4 regions of the Sphingobium sp. WR1 genome follow, and region 4 is predicted to be linked to each of the others. Evidence: predicted binding sites of a transcription regulator. Region 4 holds the regulator's gene; each other region holds the start of a gene.
The links. Region 4 encodes LexA, which represses DNA repair genes until DNA is damaged. Its sites were predicted from a motif close to GTTCCNCNCTTGTTCT; they were not measured.

Region 1 (4,979 bases), on a different contig from region 4:
GCCACGCGGCCGTCCTTCATCGTGCAGGTGAAGCGGCGGGTGGTGCCGCCCGTCGCGCGATAGCTGGCGCGGGTCTCTACCTCGCCGTCGATATTAAACGCACCGTCCTGCGTCGCACGGGGGATGTCCATGTGGCGGACTTCGGCATAGCCGCCATTCTGGCCCTGGGCTTCGTCGCGCGCTGCGACGGCGCAGGCGTCGGTCATGGCGTCATCACGATTGCTGGCGTCGGCCAAGTCGGAAAAATCGGCATCGTTGCGGGAGGGAGCGTTGCCGTCGACGTCCGTTCCATAGTCGGTGCCGGCGCTGGGCGGCGGCGCGTCATATTCGCCGCCGGTGCGGGGATCGCGGATCTTCCTGTCCTTGGACATGGAGGAGGCGACGATCGCGACCGCGCCGACCAGCGCCGCGACGCCGATCGCATCGCCCACGCCGAAGCCGTCGCCGCGGTGGCGGTGATGACGGTCCCACCCGCCGCGGTCCCAGCCCCGGTCATAGCCGTAGCGGGGACGGGCTTCGGCCGCGCCGACGCTGCCGACAAGCAGCCCTGCGCTCACCAGCGCTCCGGTCATCCAGCGTGCCTTGGTCCCGATCATGTCCATTCCTCCTGCGACAGAATGAGCCATAGCCGGGTCCGGCTGTCCAGCGGCTGAACGGTCAGTTGGTTTCCGCCACGCGGCTGACACGAATCGACTGGGCGTTCATCTGGGCGCCGCCGAAGATGGTCATGAACGCGATGTCGGTCGCGTCACGGCCCACGGCGATGCGGGCCATGGTCTCGACCGGCGCCATGCGGGTTGCGTCGACGATGTGCCAGGCGCCGTCGAGCCACACCTCCACCACGGCATGGAAATCGGACGGGTCGAGATCGAGCGCATAGACCGAGACCAGTCGGGCCGGAATGTCGCGCGACCGGATCAGCGCGGCGGTCAGATGCGCGAAGTCGCGGCAGACGCCTTGCTGGGCGACGAAGGTGTCGGCGGCGGTGGTGGCGATGCCGGAACTGCCCGGCACATAGGCGATATTTTCATGCACCCAGGCTTCGAGCGCCTGGACCAGCGCGCCGCCCTCCAGATTGGGGAAATGGCCGCCGACGAAGCTGCCGAAACGGTCGGCCTCGCAATAGCGGCTGGGCCAGATGAAGGGCAGCACATCCTCGGGCAGGCTGGGAAGGGGACTTTTGTTGAGGGCGGCGAGGTCGACCGTGGCGCGTTCCACCTCGATCGTGGCGCGGTAGGTGCTGACCATGCGGCCGGAGCCGGTGCGGGTCCAGGTGCGCCGGCCGACGCCGCTGCCGCCGACCTTGTTGGTGAGCGGCCCGGCATTGTCGATGATATGGGATTGCGCGATCACCCGCTGGTCGGGCAGGGCGGCCGCCTCCACCGCGAGCAGCACGTCGCTGGGTTCGGCGAAGTCATAGTCGAGGATCGCTTCGATCGCGAGGCGCATGATGTCGGGGTCCGATTTGGAACGCGGGGCGAATCGCCCCATGGAATGAGCATCGTGGTCATGCAGGCCGGGGGCAAGCGGCTTTGGCGGTGGGTATGTTTGGTGGCAGTGGTTTTCGCAGAGGCGGCAGAGAGAAAGAAAGAAGCATTCACGCGAAGAAGCGGAGATTTGGAGTGGCCTTCGGCCGACATGCCGTCGCTTAGCGGTCGCCGGCAATCTCTGCTCTCTGCGTGAACCAGTTTGATTGTCTTTCGTAATCCTCTCCGCGTCTCCGCGCGAACCGGAAGTGGGATTTAAACCGCTTAACTTCGCATATATCCCGCAAATCTTTTGCTGACTTGCTCCGATCCTATTGGAGTCGGGAGGGATGCGGGCCATGCCCCAGGCGGTAAAAGGCCCGCCGCGCAACGTGGCGCGACGGGCCTTTTCAGTGCGTGATGCGCAAGGCGGGCGAGTGGCATGGGCGGCACCCCGGCTGATCCGGCCGGGGCGCCTGTCCAGGCTTATTCGCCATCATCCTCCGCATCGGGTCCGGTCATCATCCCTTCGGCAACCTCCTCGGTCTTGCCGCGAATCGCCTTTTCCAAACGTTCCGCCATCTCGGGATGTTCCTTGAGATAGGTTTTGGCATTCTCGCGGCCCTGACCGATGCGGACCGAGTCATAGGAGAACCAGGCGCCCGATTTTTCGACCAGCCCGGCCTTGACGCCGATGTCGAGCAACTCGCCGATCTTGGAAATGCCCTCGCCATACATGATGTCGAATTCGACCTGCTTGAAGGGCGGAGCGACCTTGTTCTTGACCACCTTCACCCGGGTCGCGTTGCCGACGATGTCGTCGCGATCCTTGATCTGGCCGGTGCGGCGGATGTCGAGGCGGACCGAGGCGTAGAATTTGAGTGCGTTGCCGCCGGTCGTGGTTTCCGGATTGCCGTACATCACGCCGATCTTCATGCGCACCTGGTTGATGAAGATCACCATGCATTTGGAACGCGAGATCGATCCGGTCAGCTTGCGCAGCGCCTGGGACATGAGCCGCGCCTGAAGCCCGACATGGCTGTCGCCCATTTCGCCCTCGATTTCAGCGCGCGGCACCAGCGCGGCGACCGAGTCCACCACCAGCACGTCGATCGCGTTGGAGCGGACCAGCGTGTCGACGATTTCCAGCGCCTGTTCACCGGTGTCGGGTTGCGACACGATCAGTTCGTCAATGTCCACGCCCAGCTTCTTGGCATAGCCGGGATCGAGCGCATGTTCGGCGTCGACGAAGGCCGCGGTGCCGCCATTCTTCTGCGCTTCCGCGACGGCATGGAGCGCAAGCGTGGTCTTGCCCGAGCTTTCGGGGCCATAGACTTCGATGATGCGGCCCTTGGGCAGGCCGCCGATGCCGAGCGCGATGTCGAGGCCGAGCGAGCCGGTCGAGATCGCCTCGATCTCGATCTTCTCCCGGCTGCCCAGCTTCATGGCCGAGCCTTTGCCGAAGGCGCGATCGATCTGGGCGAGCGCCGCCTCCAATGCTTTCTGTCTGTCCATTGTCCCCGTCTTCTTGGAATCGATGAGTTGGAGCATTGCGGTCATCGGCCTATCCCCTGTCAAGCGGATCGCGTCGATTCTCTCGACGCCTGGCGATGATGTATCCCGTTTGTTCCCGTAGAACAAGAGGGGAACGGAAATTTCCTATCCGTCCCGGATTCCTGCCCGTGGCGCCATCATAGATATGTTTCCCGAATCGCCAAATGATTGCCCACGCATAAGGGTGGTTCACCCACGCCAATCCTGCCTGCTGGCTGCGACAAAGCCAGAAGGTGCCGCCGACCGCAATGAATCTATCGCCCACCCAGGGCAAGGGGTTGTGCGGCGCGACAGTCGTCGCCATGCTTGCGGAAAGGCGGGGGAACTTCGTTTCATTCCCGAGGATGCGGGAGGGCAGGCGATGGACAGACGCGCGTTTCTGGGACGAACGATGGGCGGCATGGGCGCCGCGACGCTGGCGGCGGCGGCGCGGGCCGCAATCCCCTTCGATCCCTTCGCCGGGGTGGAGCCGATCCGGGCGAGGCCGGACCGCATCTTTCGCACCACCGTCTGTCTGCGCCCCTTCCGCGCCGCCGGTCCGCGAATCGAGGTTGAGGAGGTCGGGCGCAAGCGGGTCGTCCATAATTATGGCCATGGCGGCAGCGGCTGGTCGCTGAGTTGGGGATCGGCGGAGGTCGCCACCGGCATGGCGCTGGCCGACGGGGTCCACGATGTGGCGGTGATCGGCGCAGGCGCGCTGGGCATCACCGCCGCGCTCACCGCGCAGCGGGCCGGCGCGCGCGTCACCATCTATGCCAGGGAGCAGTTCCCGCACGTCCGCTCTGCCCGCGCCACCGGCACCTGGTCGCCCGACAGTCGCGTGGCTATGGAGAAAGCCGTCGATCCGGGCTTTGGCGACCGGTGGGAGGCGATGGCGCGCACTTCCTTCGCGACCTACCAAAGCTATCTGGGCCTGCCGGGCGATCCGGTCGAATGGACCGATCGCTATATGCTGTCCGACACGCCCTTCGGCCAGCCCCATGTGTCCACCGCGCCCGTGATGGAGCGACCGGACGATTTCCTGCACCTGGAAAGCCGGTTGCGCGACATTCTGCCGCGGTCGGTGGAAATGACGCCGGGCACGCATCCCTTCCGGCCCGCCTTCGTGCGCCGCAACAGTTCGCTGACCTTCAACATCGCGGACCTCTCGCACCAGTTGACCAATGATTTCCTGATCGCGGGCGGCCGGATCGTGCCGATGGAGTTTCACGCGCCCGGCGACCTCGCCCGGCTGAAGGAGAAGCTGATCATCAACTGCACCGGCTATGGCGCTCGGGCGCTGTGGCGGGACGAGAGCATCGTGCCGGTGCGAGGCCAGATCGCCTGGCTGATCCCGCAGGCGGGGGCGACTTACGGCGTCTATTATCGGTCGCTGTCCATGCTCGCCCGGCGCGACGGCATCGTCGTGCAGGAGGTCGGGCAGGACGAATATTACGGCTATGGCGACGCCAACGAAACGCCCGACCATGAAGCGGCCGCCGCATCCGTGCGGCAGCTGGCGCAGTTCTGGGCGTAAATTGGCTTACTGCCCGGCGAGCGCGTCCATGATCTGGCGGACCGGGTTGATGTCATAACCAGCCGCCGCCGCCTGCGCCGCCAGCACGTCCGCATTGTCGCCCGCACGCGCGCGGGTCAGCGCCCAGAGCAGGGTGCTGCGCGTGCCCGACCGGCAATAGGCCAGAACCTTACCCTCCCCCGCTTGGCTAAGCGCGCCGGCCATGCCGTCCAGCTGCCAGGGGGCAAACCCGCCATGGGCGACGGGCACGGCGACATAGGCGATGCCCGCTTCCTTCGCCGCCGCCTCGATCGCCGCGCCGTTGACCTGGCCGGGTTCCTCGTCATCGGGACGGTTGTTGACGATGACGGTCACGCCCTGCGCCTTGGCCTCCGCCACCTGATCGACGCTGATCTGGGGGGACACAAGGATGCGGTCGGTGAGCTTGCGGAACATGGGCTTCT
Region 2 (4,979 bases), on a different contig from region 4:
AGGTGGTGGCATCGCATTGATAGTCGCTACCAGCGCGTCCAAATCGTACCCGGTAATCCCGTCGGTCGCGACATAGAGATCACAACTATAGGGATAGTACATGCCGGGCCAAGCCGTCTTGGCGAGGCGCCAATCGTGGCGCGTTGCCCACGCCGAACGCCTATCCTCGTCAGGAACTCCGCTATAGGGCTCATCGACAACGATCACCTGTCCCGTTGCCGCATCGACCCAATCGGTCGAGTGGTCCGCATCAGGTAATTTGTTCTCCTGTGACCCATTCGGGTAGCCCTTGCGATAGTCTCGCGACGGACGCAGACCAGTCCGCTCCATGAAGCGCAGCGACCGTTCGGCAGTCGAGAGCCGATTGCGGGCATAGTCCTGCGTTGGGGCAATGGAATCGCAGATGAAGTGATCGTCGGCGACCATCCGGAGGTTGCCAAAGCCACGGACCTCCTTGAGCAAGGACTTGCTGCAGGTCTCAAGGATCGGCCGCGTCAGTTCGATCCGTAGCGTCTCGCGACCGGCCTCATAGCGTTTGTCCTTGTCGCACCAATAGATGGTCAGAAGGACATAAGGCCGTTCAAGGGCTGAGCCGCGAACTGGGAGCATCTTCTGGGCATTGCGGAAGTTCGTGCAGTTTGCGGCACGGGCCGCGATATCGAGCGCATTGGAATGCTTGATACCCTGCTCTTTGCGGAGCTGTGCGGCGAGAGACTTAACACCATCGAGCGTCGTGGGACGCACGTTACCAATCAACATAGCCATTCTCCTGGCCTGGATAAGCAAGCGTCACTCGCCAACCGCCTTTCCAGACCTGAATGTCTGTCGAAAGGGTCGTGATGGTTTCAGGGCAGCGCTGCCAGCAGCTTCGGAACGGCGAGTGCCATGCTCATGCCAAGAGCGCGTTTTACATAGATGAGGGCCTCGGGGCTTTCAATGGCCCCGAATGCGATCCCTGTTGATTGCTTCGATTTCTTGTGACCTGAGCGCTCCTGCTCCCCGTTTGCCCCCGACAGGCAGGGCGAGAGAGTGCCTTTGGTGGGCGCCGCGGGCGCGGCGCGAATGCTTGGGGCGCTGCCCCTGGCGCCCTTCGGATCGTCTTCCGCCCAGCTTCCTTCGCCTGCGGCTCCGTGCAGCCGGTTCCCCGCGAAGCCGCCCCTCCGGTTGCACCCCCGGTCTCGCCGACGGGCAGGGTTTCAGCGCGGCGCTCCCGCTGCGCGGAAACCCAGCACGGAAGGGAAGACATGTACCACCAGCTCGCCACCCGGTTCGGCCGCAATGCCCATCAGATCAGCGGCCGGGAGCCGCTCGATAACGAGGCACTCTATCGCCACGTCCCGTCCATCTTTGCCCGCGAGGCGCATGACAGCCGGTCGGATCGCTATGTCTATGTGCCGACCATCGACATCGTGGAGGGGCTGCGCCGCGAGGGATGGTGCCCGTTTTTCGCGGTCCAGTCGGTCCCGCGTGATGGATCGCGCCACGGCCATGCCAAGCATATGCTGCGGCTGCGCCGGGACGACGGCATCGGCAAGGCAGAGGCGGCCGAGGTTATCATCGTCAACAGCCATGACGGGACGAGCGCCTATCAGATGTTCGCGGGAATGCTGCGGTTCGTCTGCACCAATAGCATGATCGCGGGCGAGCGGTTCGAGGAGGTCCGCGTGCCGCACAAGGGCAACATTCAGGACGACATCATCGAGGGCGTGTTTACCGTGGCCGAGGATTTCCCGCGCCTGATCGACGCATCCGAGCAGATGAAGGCGACCCGTCTATCCGACGCCGAGCAGCGCCTGCTGGGCGAAGTCAGCTTGGTGGCCCGGTACGGCGAGGACGAAAGCCCGCTGCGGCCCGAGCAGATCATCGAGCCGCGCCGCCGCGAGGACATGGACCCGAGCCTGTGGACCACCTTCAACGTCATTCAGGAGAATGTCGTGCGGGGCGGATTGCAGGGTCGTCGCCGCAATGCCGAGGGGCGTATCCGCCGCGCGCAGACCCGCGCCATCAACGGCATCGATCAGAACGTCACGCTCAATCGGGCGCTCTGGACGCTGGCCGAGGGAATGCAGCGCCTCAAGACAGGCTGATCCGCGTGGCCGCAGGGCCGGTTCGCCGGTTCTGCGGCCCCCTCTTGCGAGCCGGTATCTCAGCGGCGGCCGCGCAGCCACGAGGGCCGCGCGGCCGCGAATGTGCGGCTCGCCGGGCTTCCGCCCGGCTCGCGACGGGGAGCGGCCTGTGCTATGGTGATTTCGCAGTCGCGCTGCGGTGGTGGTGGAGAGCGCGTCCCCAAAGGAGGACGCTCGTGCCCATCATTCTCGTGCTTGGCCTGTTCGCGGGCCTTTACCTGCTCTGCCTTCTGTTCCGGCTCGCAGTTCATGCGCTCCCCGTCTACGTCGCCTTGGCCCTTGGCCTCGTCCTGCGCGCGCATGGCAGCGGCATCGCCGTCGCAATCCTGGTTGGTGTCGTGTCGGGGTTCGCGACCCTCGCAATTGGCCGGACGGCATTCGATCATTCGCGCACACCGAGCTTCCGTATCCTGATCGCATCGGCCTTCGCCGTGCCAGCCGGGATCGCCGGCTATCAGGCAACCCACAGCATCGGCGGGCTCGCTCTAGACTCGGGCTTTATGCTCGACAGCCTCAGTCTGGTCGGCGCCTGCATAATCGCGGCGACGGCTTGGGCACAGTTCGGATCAGGAGCCGGGAACGGAGATCGGTTTCAGAGCGGCAGCGCCAATTGATTCCGATCCGGCGGCGGTGGAGATTCGCCGAGTGCATCGAGGATCGAGCTGGCGATCGTGTCGGCGGCGCGTTCACGGGTGCGCTCGTCACGAAGAGTCAGCCCGACCCGAGCCCAGCCAGGTGCAGACAGAATGGCGGCAGCGATCGATTCGTGGGTCATGCGGACATGAGAACAAATATAGAACAATCTGGCAAGGCCGTTAAGGAATCTCGCCCAGGTGCCCGCCGACGTGCAGGTGCTCGATCCCTATAATGCCGGGAGCCTGCCCGATCCCGAACCGCGCCATTGCGGTCTCTCGATAAGTGCATTTGGCAGCAGGCCGCTACGCTCGGCCGTCTTGCTGCAACGGCGTCGGACGAACTTTCTTCCCCCGGCGTGCCGCCGTTCCTCGCCAAACAAGAAAGCCCGCCGCCGCCGTCCGGCGCTGGCGCTAGGGCCTTCGGCTGCAGCGCCGCCCGCCCGCAGCCTTCCCATGCACATCGAGACCGCAACGGCGCGGCTCGAGAGCAGAAAGGACAGCATCATGAGCAAGATCGGCAGCTTCACCAAGGTCGCGGGCGAATATCGCGGCGAGATCATCACTCTCTCAGTCCAGGCCAAGGAGGTTCGCATCGTTCCGACCGACGCCACGAACGACAATGCCCCCAGCCATCGCGTCTTCATTGGTAACGCCGAGGTCGGGGCCGGCTGGTCCAAGCGCACCAGCGACGATCGCGCCTATCTCTCGGTCAAGCTCGACGACCCGAGCTTCGTCGCGCCGATCTTCACCCAGCTCTTCGAAAACGCCGATGGCGGTTTCGATCTGGTCTGGACCCGGCCCTCTCGCCGCAAGGAGGATTGAGCGCCACCCGATCCGCCCGGCATTCTGCCGGGCGGACCTTCCCACTTCCGGGGACCAGCCTCACGGCATGTTGGAATGTTCGGCTCGCCATCGGCGATTCACCCAAGCCCTCCACCTGGAGGGGCGGCGATGTCAGGCAGACGGACAAGCGCGAACCTACCGCGCGATCTGGACTTTGCGGGGTTCGCACAGGAGTTCCTGCGCCGCAACCCGGCTTATCGCAGCGACTATCAGGCGACGTTGCGCGCCGTCTCGGCAAGCGCACGAATCGTCGCGCAGGAGGTGATGGCCCGGCGATGGGGGCTCTGCTTTTCCATGCTCGCCGGACGCCATCCCCACCACTGAGCCTGCGGTCTGGTTGCCGTCGGCGTTCCCGGCAACGGTGATCCTCGACGCCGCGCCGCCGGACTATGAAGGCGTCGCGCCGTTGGCCATCGAGACCTGGCCGATAATCCTCGCCGATCGCACCTTGCCTGACGGCCGGCATGTCGTTCTCGGCGACCGGGATGGCCCGCATCATCTCTGGCTTCGGGCGACATCCAAGGATCAGCCCCTTGCCTATGTCATCGTGCGTGACGCCGCGATCGAGCTGCGCCGGCGCCTGGCCTGGCGGCTCGACCGGCGGCTTGCGGGCGCGCCGCCATCGCGGGTGCATGCCGCGTTCCGGCCGACCCCGTTCCAGCGGCGCCGGCTCAACCTGCTGCTCGATATCCTCGACCTTTCGCTGACGGTCCCCAAGCCGCCGACCTCGCACGAGATTGCCCGGCGGCTGGTCTATCCCGGCATGACCATCGGGCGCGGCATGGACTGGAAATCGTCGACCGAACGCCGCCGCACCCAGCGCCTGATCGGCGAGGCCTTCGCACTGATGCAGGGCGGCTATCGCCGGCTCCTGCTCGGCCAGGCGGGGGCGACAAAAGCGGAGAGGCGAAAATAGCCGCTCCGGGGCGCCGGCCCTGCTTCTCCATGGTCCGCCTTGCCGATCCGCAGCTGCCCATGGCGGCCGGACGATCCAAGGAGACCGACCATGCAGCCTGACCTATCCGCGTCAGCGCCACGCTATCTGCGCACACCCGATGCCGCGACCCATCTCGGCCTGTCCCCACGCACCCTCGAAAAGCATCGCTGCTACGGCACTGGCCCGGTCTACCGCCGGCTCGGCGGGCGCGTCGTCTATGCGATCGACGACCTCGAAGCCTGGGCGAACCTCGGCACGCGACGGTCGACCTCGGACGCCGGCCATGGCACCGTCTATCCCGCCAAGCGCCGCCCGGCCCAGGCGTGACAGCCATGGTGCGCCGTGCATCCCTGCAGGCCGCCGAGCGCGCCCAGCTCGATCTTTTCCGATCGATGCCGGGTGCCATCGCGCCGCGCGATGCGCAGGATCTGATGACCT
Region 3 (4,979 bases), on a different contig from region 4:
CGCGCCGCCCAGCACCTCCAGCCTGTCGATATTCTCGGCATAGCCCAGGATCGCCGCCGCCAGACGCCGGGGCTGCTCGCCACTCTCCTGCGCCGCCTGGTCGAACATCGCCTTCACCTCCTCATCCTGGAACAGGCGCGCATACATGGCGGTGGTGATCTCCACCCCATGTTTGCGCAGCGCGGGACCGGTGGACTTCACGATGGCGATCGTTTCGGCAGACAGCGAACTGGACATCTCTGGACCTTTCTTTCGAGTCAATAAGATGTATTTAGTTTGCATCTTTTAATATGTAAACAGGATACCTGTTTCAAGCCGCGCGTCGCCCCTATATCGAGAACAGCCATGCAGTTGACCCGCCACACCGACTATGCGCTGCGCGTGCTGCTCCACCTCGCCGTGGTGCCCTCCGGTCGTGCGACGATCCCGGAAATCGCCGAAGCCTATGGCCTGTCGCGCAACCACCTGATGAAGGTGGTCCATCATCTCGCGCAGGGCGGATTCCTCGACACCCAGCGTGGCCGCGGCGGCGGCTTCACCCTGGCGCGCACGCCGGGCGAGATTTCGGTGGGCGCGGTCGTCCGACACAGCGAGCCGGACATGAAAATGGCGGATTGCGCGCATTGCGCCATCCGCCCGGCCTGCGGCCTGTCCGGCATATTGGCGGAAGCCACCAATGCCTTTCTGGCCGTTCTCGACAAATATAGCCTGGCCGATGCGGCCCGCGACCGAAGCGGGCTGGCAAGGCTGATCGCCGCCCTGCCCGCCCCGGCGCCTGCCCTCAGCGAGGCTTGCGTCCTTTCCTAGCTTCGCCCCGATTGATGCAGCTGTCCTGCACGGTGCGCGAACAGACTGGATACTCCTTCGCCTCCGTGGGGGCGGGGGTCATGTTGCCGCCCACCGTCACCGGATTGGAGGAAGACCCGACCGGCGCCGCCGGGTCCTTGGGCGCATCGGCCGGGGCCGGGGTCATGCCGGGATCGGCCGGCACGGCGCCCGTGGGCTGACCGGCATTGGGATCGGTGCCAGCAGGCGGCGTGGGGGGCATGGCGGGGTCGGCCGCAGGCGGCGGCATCGCCCGGTCTCCCGCCGGAGGCGGCATCCCGGGATCCGCTGACGGAGGCGGCGTGGCGGGATCGGCGGGCGGCGTCATGGCGTCACCGGGCGGCTGGCTACTTGGCGCGGGCGTTTCCTGCGCGATCGCCATGCCGGATAGGGTGGTGAAGCTCAGCAGGGCGGCGCCCGCCAGCATGATCTTTCTCATCGGGAACATCCTTTCCTATGTTCTTCGCCCCGTTTGCCCGCTCGGGCAGGGAAAGAACCGGAAGGACCGACCCACCGTTCCTCGATACGGCGGCAGGACGTGGCCGATCAGGGCCGGATTGATCGGCGGTTAACCATCATGGCCCATCGGGATAGCGATCGAACTTGGGCAGTTCATGCGCGCCTGCCATCCAGGGCGCCGCCTCCGCCATCTGCACATGCACCTGGGGCGGCAATGCGGAAGGATCGTCCAAAGTCGCGGTCTGGATATCGATCGATCCGGGGAAGACCACCGGATTGGTGTAGAACAGCCCGGTGCCGCATGTGCCGCAGAAATGGCGCGTGACATTTTCCGACGACTGATATTGCACCGGACTGCCGCTGATCGTCACCCTGTCCTGCGGGAACAGCGCCCAGCCGACCATCGGCGCGCCCGCGCTGGCCCGGCAATCGGCGCAATGGCAAAGCGCGCTATAGATCGGCTCGCCCTCCGCTTCATATCGGATCGCGCCGCATTGGCATTTGCCAGTCACCGCAGCTACGCTCACCATGGCTCATCCTCCCTTGCATGATTCGCCTTTTGTTCTCATAGAAAGGCCTTCGCCGCAAGGGCGCGCCCTTGCCCATCCCGTGCCCTGACCCTAGTTGATCGAAGATGACGCTGCCAGCCCCCTCCCCCGATGACCCACCCTATCTGAAGGGGCTGAACGAACCCCAGCGGCAGGCCGTGCTGACGACCGAGGGACCGGTGCTGGTGCTGGCCGGCGCGGGGACGGGCAAGACCGCAGCGCTGACCGCGCGCCTTGGCCATCTGATCGCGACACGCCGGGCCTGGCCTTCGGAAATCCTGGCCGTCACCTTCACCAACAAGGCGGCGCGGGAAATGCGTGCGCGCGTCGGCGCGATGATCGGCGATGCGGTGGAGGGAATGCCCTGGCTCGGCACCTTCCACGCCATCGCCGCCAGGATGCTGCGCCGCCATGCCGAACTGGTCGGGCTGCAATCCAATTTCACCATCCTCGACACCGACGACCAGCTACGGCTGATGAAGCAGTTGATCCAGGCCGAAGGAATTGACGAGAAACGCTGGCCCGCACGGCAGCTTGGCGGCCTGATCGACCAGTGGAAGAACAAGGGCTGGGCGCCGGACGATGTCGGCGCGGGTGAGAGCGAAGGCTATGCCCATGGCAAGGGGCAGAAACTCTATGCTGCCTATCAGGCGCGCCTGAGGGACGTAAATGCCTGCGATTTCGGTGACTTATTGCTGCATGTTCTGACAATATTGAAGAAGCATCGCGATGTGCTGGAGCAGTATCAGCAGAAATTCCGCTACATCATGGTGGACGAATATCAGGACACAAACAGCAGCCAATATCTTTGGCTGCGGCTCCTCGCTCAAACGCGCAAGAATATCTGCTGCGTGGGCGACGACGACCAGTCCATCTATTCATGGCGCGGCGCAGAAGTCGCCAATATCCTGCGGTTCGAAAAGGATTTTCCGGGTGCGACCATCATCCGGCTGGAACAGAATTACCGCTCAACGCCCCATATATTGGGCGCGGCGTCGGGCGTCATCGCGGAAAATGGCAATCGCCTGGGCAAGACGCTCTGGACCGACATCGACGTGGGCGAGAAGGTGCAGGTCGTGGGCGTATGGGACGGGCCGGAGGAAGCCCGCCGCGTCGGCGACGAGATAGAGGCGATCGAGCGCAAGGGCGGATCGGTGGACGAAGTCGCGATCCTCGTCCGCGCCCAGCACCAGACCCGCGAGTTCGAGGACCGCTTCATCCAGATCGGCCTGCCCTATCGTATCGTCGGCGGCTTCCGCTTCTATGAGCGCGCCGAAATCCGCGACGCGCTCGCCTATCTCCGCCTCGTCAACCAGCCGGCCGACGACCTCGCCTTCGAACGCATCGTCAATGTCCCCAAGCGCGGCCTGGGCGACAAGGCGGTGGAGAAGCTGCATCGTCTGGCGCGGGCGCAGGGCACCCCCCTCACCCTCGCGGCCGCCCGCATTCTCGATACCGATGAACTGACGCCGCAGGCGCGCCGCTCGTTGGGCGCCTTCATCGGCGATCTTGCCCGCTGGCGCGATCGCGCCGCGCAACTGCCCCATGCCGAACTGGCGCGGCAGATATTGGACGAGAGCGGCTATACCGCGATGCTCCAGGCCGAGCGCACGACCGAAAGCGCCGGGCGACTCGAAAATCTTTCCGAACTCGCCCGCGCGATGGAGGAATATGAGACGCTGGGCGCCTTCCTGGAGCATGTGTCCCTCGTCATGGACAATGAGGCGCAGGCGGACGAGCGCAAGGTCACGATCATGACCATTCACGCCGCCAAGGGACTGGAATTCGACCATGTCTTTTTGGCGGGATGGGAGGAAGGCCTTTTCCCCTCGCAGCGCGCGCTGGACGAGGGCGGCCTCAACAGCCTGGAGGAGGAGCGCCGACTGGCCTATGTCGCGATCACGCGGGCACGAAAAAGATGCACCATCCTCCATGCCGCCAACCGCCGCATCTACGGCCAGTGGACCAGTAGCATCCCTTCGCGATTCGTCGGCGAACTGCCGCCCGAGCATGTCGAGGAGGAAAGCAGCATGAGCGGCGGCGCGTCGCTCTGGCGTGCCAACTGGTCGGAACGCGACGATCCCTTCGCCAATGTCGCGCGCGGCACCGGTCGCGGGCCGGGCTGGCAGCGCGCGCAATCCAGCGGCCAGTTCAGCCGCGAGCCTGTGCGGATCGTGGAGGCGCGCGCGTCGGCCGTGTCACTCGGCAACAAGGGCCGCAGCGACATGAGCGTTGGCTTGCGCGTCTTCCACCAGAAATTCGGCTATGGCACCGTCGCGGAGATCGAAGGCAACAAGCTGGAGATCGATTTCGAGACGGCGGGACGAAAGCGGGTGATGGACAGCTTTGTGAGCGTGGCTTGATGTTGCTGATCGTCGGAACCATTCGGCTGCCTGCCGAGAAGCTGGAGCAGGCTCGCCCCGTCATGAAGCGCATGGCGGACGCAAGCCGCGCGGAGGAAGGCTGCCTCGAATATGTCTATGCCGAGGATGTATTCGAGCCGGGACTTATCCACGTCAAGGAGTTGTGGACCGGACAAGAAGCGCTGGAGTGCCATTTCGCTGCACCCCATATTACCGAATGGCGGGCTGCCTGGCTGAAGCTAGGCATCGGTGATCGCGATTTGCGGGTCTATGACGTAGGAGAGCCTCGGCCGGTCTGAGGCGCTGGGACCAGCCTATATCCCTCGCTTGCGCTCGGACGTTTTGCCGGCGAATGTCCCTCGGACTTTTTCTTTGCGAAGAATTGGTGGAGCCTAGCGGGATCGAACCGCTGACCTCCTGCATGCCATGCAGGCGCTCTCCCAGCTGAGCTAAGGCCCCATCTGTGCGGCCATGCCGCATCCCAATGGATCAAGACCATGTCCGGTGGAAACCGTCGGCCGATATTGCTGGTGTCCGTCACTTGCAGAAGCATTGTAAGGCAAGGTCATTTCCGACCTTCCGACACCCTTCGCTTGCACTCGGGATCCCGGATCAAGTCCGGGATGGTGGAGCCTAGCGGGATCGAACCGCTGACCTCCTGCATGCCATGCAGGCGCTCTCCCAGCTGAGCTAAGGCCCCGTCACCAATTTTCCGAAGCGCCGTTTGGGTCCGGCGCCTCGGAGGTCGCTGCCATTAGGTCGCAGCAACCTCCTTGGCAAGCAC
Region 4 (4,979 bases):
GTGCTGACCGACGAACCCTATTTCCAGGGCCATGACGATTATCTGATGGCCGCTCGATCGGCCTGCGCCCTGCCGGTGCTGCGCAAGGATTTCCTGGTCGATCCCTGGCAGGTGCTGGAAAGCCGTTCGCTGGGGGCCGACGCCATCCTCATCATCGTCGCCGCGCTGGACGATGGGCAGATGCGGGAAATCGAGGACGCCGCCCTTGGCCTTGGCATGGACGCCCTGATCGAGGTGCATGACGAAAGCGAGCTTGAGCGCGCCCTTGCCCTCCGATCGCGCCTGATCGGCGTCAATAATCGCGACCTGCGCGATTTCTCGGTCGATTTCGCCCGCACCTACGAACTGGTGGGCAAGGCGCCCGAGGGCTGCACGTTCGTCGCCGAAAGCGGCCTTGGCAGCCATGCCGACCTTGTCGCCATGTCGGACCATGGCGTGCGCTGTTTCCTGGTCGGCGAAACCCTGATGCGGCAGGCGGATGTCGAGGCGGCGACCCGCAACCTGCTGACCGGCGCATGAGCGGCCTCACCCATCTGAACGAGGATGGCGCGGCGCGCATGGTCGACGTCTCCGCCAAGGCGGTGACGGCGCGCGAAGCTGTCGCCTCCGGCCGGATCGGGATGCGCGCGGAGGCTGCAAAGGCGATAGCCGACGGGCTGGTGAAGAAGGGCGACGTGCTCGCCGTGGCGCGGGTTGCCGGCATCATGGCCGCCAAGCGCACCGCCGACCTCATTCCCCTCTGCCATCCGATCGCGCTCAGCGCCGTGACGGTCGATTTCGATCTGGACGAGGATGGCGTGACCGTCACCGCCACCGCCCGCACCGCCGGCCAGACGGGGGTGGAGATGGAGGCCCTGACCGCCGCCTCGGTCGCCTTGCTCACCATCTATGACATGGCCAAGGCGCTCGATAAGGGGATGATCGTCAGCGATATCCGCCTAGAAGCCAAGACCGGCGGCAAGTCGGGCGACTGGCGGCGGGGCCCATGAGCCTGCTGCCGGTTGCCGAAGCGCAGGCGCGGCTTTTTGCCCTCGCCCGGCGCCTTCCGGTTGAAACCGTGCCGGTCGGCCAGGCCGTCGGCCGCTGGCTGGCGCAGGATATCGTCGCGCTGCGCGACCAGCCCTGGGCCGATCTTTCCGCCATGGACGGCTATGCCGTGCGTGCGGCCGAATATCCCGGCCCATGGCGCGTGACGGGAGAAAGCGCAGCGGGCGCGTCGACCCTCACGCCGCTCGCGCCCGGCGAAGCCGTCCGCATCTTCACCGGCGCGCCCTTGCCGCCCGGCGCCGACGCCATATTGATCCAGGAAAATGCGACCCGCGACGGCGACATGCTGACCGCCAACGCCGATCCGCTGCCCGCCGGCCGCCACATCCGCGCCGCCGCGTCGGATTTCGCGCGCGACGCACGGTTGCTGAAGGCCGGGGCGCGGCTCGGCCCGGCGCAAATCGCCCTTGCCGTGCTGGCGGGTCATGGCGAGATGCCGGTCCGCACGAAACCGAAGGTTGCGCTCCTTTCCACCGGGAACGAACTTGTCGCGCCCGGCTTGCCGACGCCGCCGGGTTTCCTTCCGTCTTCCAACGCGCCGATGCTGGCGGCGATGCTGGCCCCCTTCCCTTGCGACGTCATTGATCTCGGCATCGTCCCCGACGATCTGGACGTCATGGTCGCTGCGCTGGAACGCGCCGCACAGGCGGACATCATCGTTTCGACCGGCGGGGCGTCGGTCGGCGATCATGACCTTGTCCGCCCCGCCTTCGCCAAAGCCGGCGGATCGCTCGATTTCTGGAAGATCAGGATGCGCCCCGGCAAGCCGCTGATGGCCGGACGCCTGCGCGACTCGCTTTTCCTGGGCCTACCGGGCAATCCGGTGTCGGCCTTCGTCACCGGCACGCTCTTCCTGCTACCCCTGATACGGCATCTGGGCGGCGCGGCCGATCCGTTGCCGCCAACGGATGAGGCGTCGCTCGCCTCCGCCCTGCCCGCCACCGCCGAACGCGACGATTATCTACGCGCCTGGCGCAGTCCCGACGGCGTGGTGTCCGTCACGTCGCAGGACAGCGCCGCCACCGCCGCCATGGCGCAGGCGGATTGTCTGATCTTGCGCCCGGCCGGATCGCCCGCGGCCGCACCAGGCGACCCCGTCACCGTCATCCCGTTTCCCTGACCGCCATGCCCATGAAAAAGGGGCCGTCGCGCGGCCCCATTTTCATGTCGATCCAGTTCGGACGGTCAGCGTTGCTGCTTGTTGCCCGGCGCCTTGTCCTGGCGACGTTCATCACCCATCTGGCCCTGCTTGTTTTCCTGCTGCTGCTGACGATCGCGCTGGCCCGCGCCGCCTTGCTGATCGCGGCGCCGGTTCTTGTCCTGATCATTCTGGTTGGGCATTGTCTCTCTCCTGTCGCCCTTTCGATGGGCGACAGCAACAGAACCCGCTCCGGCCCTGTCCGTTCCATTGATTGCGGCAAGCCGTTCAGCGCTTGACTAATCCCGATGTGTTTCCTATGCGTTCCTCATACGTTCCATGGAGGACCGCAGCGATGTTGACGCCCAAGCAGCAGGAATTGCTGAGCTTCATTCAGACCCGGTTGGAGGAGGGCGGCGTGTCGCCTTCGTTCGAGGAGATGAAGGATGCGCTCGACCTGCGTTCGAAGTCCGGCATCCATCGGCTGATCAATGCGCTGGAAGAACGCGGCTTCATCCGCCGCCTGCCCAATCGCGCGCGCGCGCTGGAGGTGCTCAAGCTCCCCGACGCCATGCATCGCGCCCCCGCGCCGGTCGTCGCGCCCCCGACGAAGGTCGCGCCGCCCGATTTGCCGATCGCGGCCAATGACGTGATCGAAATCCCGCTCCACGGCCGCATTGCCGCCGGTGTTCCGATCGAGGCGATGGAGGGGCATAATATGCTTTCCGTCCCCGCCGCCCTGCTGGGCGCAGGCGATCATTATGCGCTGGAAGTCTCCGGCGACTCGATGATGGAAGCGGGCATATTGGACGGCGACTTCGCCCTGATCCAGCGCACCGACGTTGCGCGCGAGGGGCAGATCGTCGTCGCCCTGATCGACGAGGCTGAGGCCACGCTCAAATATTTCCGTCGCGAAGGCAGCAAGGTCCGGCTCGACCCGGCCAACGCCGCTTATGAGCCGCAGGTCTACGACCCGCGCCAGGTCCGCATCCAGGGCAAGCTGGCTGGCTTGTTGCGCCGTTATAACTGAGTTTTTCTCGGCCGGGGACGCGCGATCCAGGGGTGCGCGTCACCGGGCCTAAGGACAGTGTGAACTTCGCCCTTTTCCAGGGTGATCGACAGGCCGCCGGTGCGCGCCAGCAAGCGGCGGTCGATCTTCATCCAGCGCGGACGGCACCAGCGCGGCAGCCCGCGATCGCTGACGACGATATCCGCGGCGGCGCAATCGCGCATGAAGTCGCGCCGCGCAATCAGCACGTCGCTGCGGGTGAAAAGCAGCCGCCAGTTGCGGCCATTTCTGTCCCTCAGCCGGACGGCGCACAGGTCGGGCGAGCATCGCGCCTCCGGCAGAGCGGCCATCGCTTCCAGTTCGCCGTCATAGCCCGCACTTTCGGACAGAACATCGCGCACATAGTCGCCGGCCCGGTCCCGCAAGATCGCCATGCCCTTTCCAGTCCGCACCGCCACATGCCGCCCGTCGCCGGTCACGAGGATATCGGGCGGCGACGCGGTAAAAGTGACAAGCACGCCGATCAACGCCGGCGCCAGTCCCAGCCACCGCGCAGGCGTCCGCCACAGGAGGCACCAGAGCAGGCCCATGATGGTGACGCCGAACAGTCCGGCGCCCATGGTCGGTGCGAGCAGCGTCGCCATCGGACTGGCCGCGACGCCATGGGCGATCAGCAACAGCAGATTGAGCGCCTGCTCGGTCAGCCACCAGGCGGGCCAGCCCAGTCCGACGAGATCGAGCAACAAGGCCAGCGCCTCCAGCGGCATGACGACGAAGGTGGTGAGCGGAATCGCGATCAGATTGGCGAAGGCCCCCAGCAGACCCGCCTTGTGGAAATGGAACAGCGCGATCGGCATGAGCGCCAGTTCGACGGCAATGCCGGTCGCCAGCATCACCGCCAGCGCCCGGCCGAACCGGCGCATCGCCCCTTCGTCCCGCGCCGCGGCAAAGGCCCGAAAACGCGGATGCTCGGCCAGCGCCACCAGCGCCGTCACCGCCGCAAAGCTCATCTGGAAGCTCGGCCCCGTCAGCGCCTCGGGCCACAGCAGCAGCACCACCAGCGCGCCGGCGGCGACCAGCCGCAGCGTGATCGCCTCCCGCCCCATCGCCAGCCCGCCCAGCACCAGCAGGGCGGCGACGCAGGACCGCACCGTCGGCACTTCCGCGCCGGTCAGCAGCGTATAGCCGATCCCCGCCAGCGCCCCGCCCGTCGCCGCGATCAGCATCAGCGGCAAGCCGAGCGCCGCCCGCCGGCTCAGCGCCATGACACGCATCAACAGGAAGATGACCGCCCCGATCAGCGCCGTCACATGCAGTCCGCTGATCGACAGAAGATGCGCCAGCCCGCTCCGCCGCATCGCCTCCGCATCCGCTTCAGGAATGGCGCCCTGGTCCCCCGTCGCGAGCGCGGCGGCGATCCCCTCCGCCGATCCATCCACGCTTGCCAATATATGGCCGAACAGCCGCGCCCGAAGCGGCGGCGGCACGACGGACGGCTTCAGCACCTCGACCGGCTTCAGCGCTTTTCCGGTGGCACCGATCCCCTGGAAATAGGCCCGCGCGGCGAAATCATAGCCGCCCGGCACGCTCGGCGGCGCCGGAGGCATCAGCCGAACGCGGAAACGGATACGCGCGCCCTCGCCCAGCCCCGCCGGAACATCCGCATCAGCAATATTCACCCGCACCATCGCAGGCAGGCCGGGCGCATCGATCGGCCGAAGCATGACCCGCACCATCGCCTGCGCCGGAACCGGCCGCTGCGACATCACATCTGCGGTGAGTTGG

Region 1: recA (recombinase RecA) is a predicted target of LexA. The motif match lies at 3,101-3,116, and genes of this name have one in related genera.
Region 2: AC58EF_RS23405 (DUF6771 family protein) is a predicted target of LexA. The motif match lies at 2,911-2,926, and genes of this name have one in related genera.
Region 3: AC58EF_RS18110 (ATP-dependent helicase) is a predicted target of LexA. The motif match lies at 1,835-1,850, and genes of this name have one in related genera.

Annotation. Positions count from the first base shown of each region.
Region 1 covers NZ_JCATID010000003.1:283,238-288,216, forward strand. The annotation lists gene AC58EF_RS06220 (hypothetical protein) at 1-596, opposite strand, end outside; gene AC58EF_RS06225 (transglutaminase-like domain-containing protein) at 658-1,449, opposite strand; gene recA (recombinase RecA) at 1,953-3,026, opposite strand; gene AC58EF_RS06235 (FAD-dependent oxidoreductase) at 3,382-4,536, shown strand; gene AC58EF_RS06240 (protein tyrosine phosphatase family protein) at 4,543-4,971, opposite strand.
Region 2 covers NZ_JCATID010000027.1:2,523-7,501, forward strand. The annotation lists gene AC58EF_RS23390 (DUF5623 domain-containing protein) at 1-759, opposite strand, end outside; gene AC58EF_RS23395 (DUF932 domain-containing protein) at 1,245-2,087, shown strand; gene AC58EF_RS23400 (hypothetical protein) at 2,303-2,740, shown strand; gene AC58EF_RS23405 (DUF6771 family protein) at 2,719-2,901, opposite strand; gene AC58EF_RS23410 (DUF736 domain-containing protein) at 3,266-3,583, shown strand; gene AC58EF_RS23415 (transcriptional regulator domain-containing protein) at 3,713-3,928, shown strand; gene AC58EF_RS23420 (DNA -binding domain-containing protein) at 3,966-4,520, shown strand; gene AC58EF_RS23425 (helix-turn-helix transcriptional regulator) at 4,611-4,868, shown strand; gene AC58EF_RS23430 (replication initiator protein A) at 4,874-4,979, shown strand, end outside.
Region 3 covers NZ_JCATID010000016.1:119,834-124,812, forward strand. The annotation lists gene AC58EF_RS18090 (globin domain-containing protein) at 1-237, opposite strand, end outside; gene AC58EF_RS18095 (Rrf2 family transcriptional regulator) at 346-807, shown strand; gene AC58EF_RS18100 (Fe-S oxidoreductase) at 782-1,264, opposite strand; gene AC58EF_RS18105 (GFA family protein) at 1,401-1,814, opposite strand; gene AC58EF_RS18110 (ATP-dependent helicase) at 1,919-4,195, shown strand; gene AC58EF_RS18115 (putative quinol monooxygenase) at 4,195-4,494, shown strand; tRNA gene AC58EF_RS18120 (tRNA-Ala) at 4,579-4,654, opposite strand; tRNA gene AC58EF_RS18125 (tRNA-Ala) at 4,820-4,895, opposite strand.
Region 4 covers NZ_JCATID010000024.1:46,992-51,970, reverse strand. The annotation lists gene trpC (indole-3-glycerol phosphate synthase TrpC) at 1-519, shown strand, start outside; gene moaC (cyclic pyranopterin monophosphate synthase MoaC) at 516-989, shown strand; gene AC58EF_RS22475 (molybdopterin molybdotransferase MoeA) at 986-2,167, shown strand; gene AC58EF_RS22470 (hypothetical protein) at 2,233-2,388, opposite strand; gene lexA (transcriptional repressor LexA) at 2,541-3,215, shown strand; gene AC58EF_RS22460 (ComEC/Rec2 family competence protein) at 3,206-4,979, opposite strand, start outside.